One region of the Paenibacillus sp. FSL H8-0315 genome, then DNA from elsewhere that is predicted to be linked to it. Evidence: riboswitches for the same ligand, from Rfam matches in the RefSeq annotation. Region 1 holds a riboswitch; the other holds the start of a gene.
What was found. Region 1 has a riboswitch for cyclic di-GMP ahead of MHB56_RS13720 (NPCBM/NEW2 domain-containing protein). Riboswitches for the same ligand answer to the same signal wherever they lie in the genome.

Region 1 (2,464 bases):
CAGAAGGTGTGGAGTTTAGAGAGGACTTTGAATGGCTTAAGCAGAGTGGTTATCAGTTGTTTCAGGGCTATTTATTTGGAAAGCCTGATCCTATTCCCAAACAGTAATCCTAATGAGTATATATCCGTCCAGAGGATGAGATGAATTTCAGGTCAGAGTCTGAGTACAGCCAACCCCCGGGGTTGTATAATTTAGGTAATTTGAAAAGGGGGACGGGATGGATATGAAATGGCATCAATTTGTAACGCGCTGGGCGGATTCTAGGGGCTTTGATGGACGAGAGATTGATTATCAATGGCCTTCTCCCTCATTTCCGGTCATCAGTATTCGCAGTAATCTAGGGCGATACTCAGGTCAAGCGTATGGCCGTGGAGGTAAACCCCGTGTGAAGACAGCCGTTGGATTAATCGCTATTGGAGATGTAGCTGTTGGCTTGATTTCCATAGGTGCGATAAGCGTGGGCGTATTATCCTTAGGAGCAATATCACTGGGAATGTGGTTAGCGATCGGAGCAATAGCACTTAGCTGGCTTGGCTTCGCAGTGGGAGCGATTGCGATTGCAGGCGTGGCTGTAGGAGCGATCGCAATCGCGGAAAAAGCGTTGGGGGCCATCGCCATAGGGGATACGGCGTTTGGTGCGATAGCGATAGGCAGGATCGCTGGGGGTGCCATAGCTATCGGACAATGGGCATATGGTGTAATCGCAGTTGGCGAACATGGTTTCGGATTAATTCCCATCACGGGCGATGTGTGGAATTGGTTCCGGCGTTTGTTTGGATCGGGGAGTTAAGTAGACCTACAGTCCTAAAGGATGCCCTTCTCTTCCGGGATAGTCGATAAATAATATCTATCACATAAGAAAAACTAATTGCAATTACCTATACTCATTTCATACCAATTAATCATGCGATCAGATCTAGGCTTATGTTACTCTTTGAATGTATTCGAAACTTCATAGGCAAACCTATGGAAATGTAGGGACGCAAAGCTATAGGGACTAAGGTTATCATAACTATTGTCAGCCAGCTGCCAAAGAGTGTGTAACGCTTTTTGTTAAAATATAAGAAAGTATAAGTTATAAAACTATACTTAATATCTTATATTTCTCGCTTAAACGCTTACCGTCCTTATAAGGACGCCGAAGGCGTTTATGCTTGTTAAGGTTTAATAAAAATTAAGTCTTAATTTTTAGGCGACTTTATACGCAATCAAGCTACTCTTTTGGGGTAGTTTTTTTTGTGCCCATTTTTGGGCACTGGAGAGATTCATATGACATCTGGGGGTAAGAAGAGATGAAGAAAATGATTGCGATCGCTACATCGGCGGCCATGTTGGCCAGTTTTTCGAGTGAGGCAGGTTATGCTTTAGCAAGTGAGGCAAGCAAGGTAAATGTAACAAAAACAGTGGCGCAAAGTAAGGTTAACTTATTAAGCAACGCCTCGGTTATTCCGTTTGAGCTGTACGGCAAGGATGCTCTAAATGCCTATAATGAGGTTTTTAGAATGAATCCAGCAAATATTAAATCCATCACAAATAACGGTGGCAACTACTCAGGCTCGCCTATAGCTAAGGCTATGGATGGGGATATGAGCACGCATTGGGAGACTGGCAAACCGAATAGTTCAACGTTTACGAATGAGGTTGTGTTTGTTTTCAATGAGTCCACTGAATTAAATAGAATGGTATACGCGGCTAGGCAATCCGGTGCTAAAGGTAAAGGTTTTGCTCAAGAATTTGATATCTACGGCTCCACTACCGATGCGGGTGATTTTACGCTCGTGTCTTCTGGAGAATATACAGGCTCAACCGGTGATGTAGTGGAGATTCAGTTCGCACCTACGGCTTTTAAGAGACTTAAATTTGTCTTCAAAAAAGCGAACCAAGATTGGGCGAGTGCTGCTGAGTTTTCTTTTTATAAAGAGGATAGTGTTTCTGCTAAAATGAAAAATTTATTTACAGATGATACCTTGAGCCAAGTTAGTGCTGCCTTTGATACGGCAGAGAAATTAACAGCTTTAGAGAATGAAGTGCAGGCACATCCACTGTATGCGCAGTTTAAAGAAGAGATAGAGAATGCAAAGATCCTTTTGGAGAACCATCAGGTAGAGGCAACGGCAGCCAAGGTTTCGAAGCTAAAAGGGTATGGAACAGCCTATGAAAATGCCTATAGCCAAGCTTATAGAATGCCGAATGCAAACGTATCAAAAGTAACGGTGAACGGTGGAAGCTACTCAGGTACGAAGCCTGAATATATGCTGGATGACCAGCCCACTACGCATTGGGAAACGAACAAAAACAATGATGCAAGCTTCACGAATGAAGTTGTGTTTGAACTAGCGCAAGCGGAAGTGCTGGACAGAGTAGCTTTTTTGGCTAGAGATAACCGCAAAGGATTCCCAGAGGCTTTTGAAATCTATGCATCAGAGACGAGTAAAGGAGAGACCTTCCAACTTGTATCTAGCGG
Region 2 (2,464 bases), 2.5 Mb from region 1:
GCCTTTGTTCCATTTCGTTTAATAGTAGATGCTAATCGGCTGAGGCTAGGAATAAATTCATCGGAGGAAACACTAAGTTCACCTTCCCATCCTTTTCCACCCTCTTGTACATTTGCTGCCGCAGTGATGACCGCACCTACTTCGCCCGTTCTTAGCGAATAGTATTTCAATTCATCTTGTGTTACTACACCGTCATAAAAGCTCATTCGAGTGGTCATTGGAGCCATAACCACTCGGTTTTTTAATGTCAGCCCTCTGCGAAAAGTTAATGCTGTGTCTAGTGCTATCATCTTTTTCCCAACTTTCATTAAATTATATTTAGATAAATTATTATATACATGCGCATACATATAAATTACAGCAATGATTTATTCTTGTCAACTAATAAAGAACTGCTGTTGGATACAACAAAAAGCGCTGTTCCGCTGAACAGCGCTTTTCGCTCGTTATGAATCGTCCTTATTATTCTAGTTCGGCCGGTTTTACAATGGCTGCACCTTTATTATTTTTGGAATATTTAGCTTCGATTTTCGTGGTGTATGTATCTTTGGCTCCATCACTTACCAGCACATAACTCAGATCGACTATCAGCTTTTCCGTTTGCCAGGTCTTAGTATTGACGAATAATTTCCACGTTACGCTTTTGGGTTGAACTGTCTCTCCATCCCAGAGGTTCTCCTGGTCATAGAGTTTGATTATCCCCTTAGCTGCTGTCGGATCGGTTACCGTGAATTGTAAGACTGTTTGTGCGCCAGCAGTGCTGACTTTCATGGATTTTTTATAACTTTTGACCGAATCAAGCATGGAAACAGGATCGTATTGGCCTTTAGAGTAAAAGGCATCCCATTCCGTTTTCTCCAGTCCAAGCCAATATTGTGCATCAGGATCGATTGGCTCCCCGTCATCGTCGTAACCTTCATCTTCAGATTCATCGATCAGTTCACTTCCGTCTACAAGATAGTAAAACTCCTTGTCATTGGCATATAGACTGTACGATGTTTCTAAAAGACTACTAGCGACAGTGCCTGCTGCGGCAAAATTCGGCAGACGGTTGATATCCAGCTTCAGAGTGTTGGTGTTGCTGATACGCACCCCGCCGCTTTGAATATCCTGTTTTTTGGTCACATCCAGATGGAAATTCTTTATTGCTTTGGAGGCTGCCGTTACTTTGCTGATCATCTGATCCGCGGTTACTACTGTTGAGGTAGCTGCTGACACTACTCCTGGATTAGACATCCATCCGATCGTTCCGGACAGCAATAAAGCACCTACTGCCAAACTAGTACCTATTGTTTTGAAAAAACTGTTCATGTACTTCCCCTTTCGGCCCCTTGCGATAATGTAACGCCGTATAGGTCGAAATAATAAAAGAGCTCAAAATAGACTACATATTCTTAGAGCTATCCTTTATGCTTCATAAGACATCCCTATGGCGGCCTGGCGATCATTTCCTTCTGTCGAAAGGCTTTAGACCCATGGCTTTGTGTCATCATCTTTCGATGATTTTACCTTTAACGCGGACATTCAATTAGTTTTAATAGATTACGGACGCATGTCCCACCGCTAATTTTATCATGGTTATAATTACCTGTAAACGACTTATCTTCCATTCGAATTCGCTATGATACTCAGAAGAAATACTACAATCAAAATGAAAAATGAACGATTACATACGCTTATAAGTCTTATTAATGAGAACAGCAAAGACAGGGGGTGCAGCAAAATGAGTGACCGGGAAATTTTCGAGCTCTATAAAGAACAAGTATATTATTTTTGTTACTACTTAATGAAAAATCAGGCAGATGCGGAGGATATTTCCCAAGAGGTATTTGTAAAAGTTATCTTAGCGGATAAGTCGAAGGTAAGAAACTTGAAAGCTTGGATTTTACGAATTGCTTCGAATGAGTGCAACAGTGTGATCAAAAGGCGTAAGACGGGGTGGATGAAAGAAGTACGTAATTATTTACTATCCAGGTCTGAGGAATCAAACCCTGTAGAAAAACGTTTGGATCGACAGGAAACTAAAAAAGAATTACAAGGGTTATACAGTCAGCTTCCTGACAAAATCAGAATGGTAGTAGTCCTTCGTTTTATAAACGAATTGACTGTACCCGAGATCTCTAAAGTTATGAGCATACCCGAAGGAACTGTAAAATCCAGACTGAACAAGGGACTTAAAATACTAAATAGAATGGGTGGAACCCAACTAAAGGAGCTGAATAGTAATGAGTCTGTATATTGAAAAAGATAAACATATTCCCCGACCGGATTATGATTTGATGTGGACTGCCATAGAACAAGAAGCATATACACGTCAAAGAAATCAGCATGCCTCCCAGAATACTCCTAGGTCTAATAAAAAGGTTATTCCTATCAGTATTGTCTTCTCTTGCCTCTTACTTGTAGCCATTCCTGTATTCGCTAGTATGACGATTAATTGGGATAAAATTGGTGGTCGAAGTGT

Region 2: linked by a shared signal. The riboswitch ahead of MHB56_RS24670 (DUF6612 family protein) and the one ahead of MHB56_RS13720 (NPCBM/NEW2 domain-containing protein) in region 1 are both predicted to bind cyclic di-GMP.

What each region holds. Positions count from the first base shown of each region.
Region 1 covers NZ_JBBOTA010000001.1:3,162,575-3,165,038, reverse strand. The annotation lists gene MHB56_RS13730 (EAL domain-containing protein) at 1-107, shown strand, start outside; gene MHB56_RS13725 (hypothetical protein) at 224-790, shown strand; cyclic di-GMP riboswitch class I at 948-1,034, shown strand; gene MHB56_RS13720 (NPCBM/NEW2 domain-containing protein) at 1,293-2,464, shown strand, end outside.
Region 2 covers NZ_JBBOTA010000001.1:5,696,068-5,698,531, reverse strand. The annotation lists gene MHB56_RS24675 (NADH-dependent flavin oxidoreductase) at 1-350, opposite strand, end outside; gene MHB56_RS24670 (DUF6612 family protein) at 463-1,311, opposite strand; cyclic di-GMP riboswitch class I at 1,429-1,520, opposite strand; gene MHB56_RS24665 (RNA polymerase sigma factor) at 1,724-2,242, shown strand; gene MHB56_RS24660 (DUF4179 domain-containing protein) at 2,226-2,464, shown strand, end outside.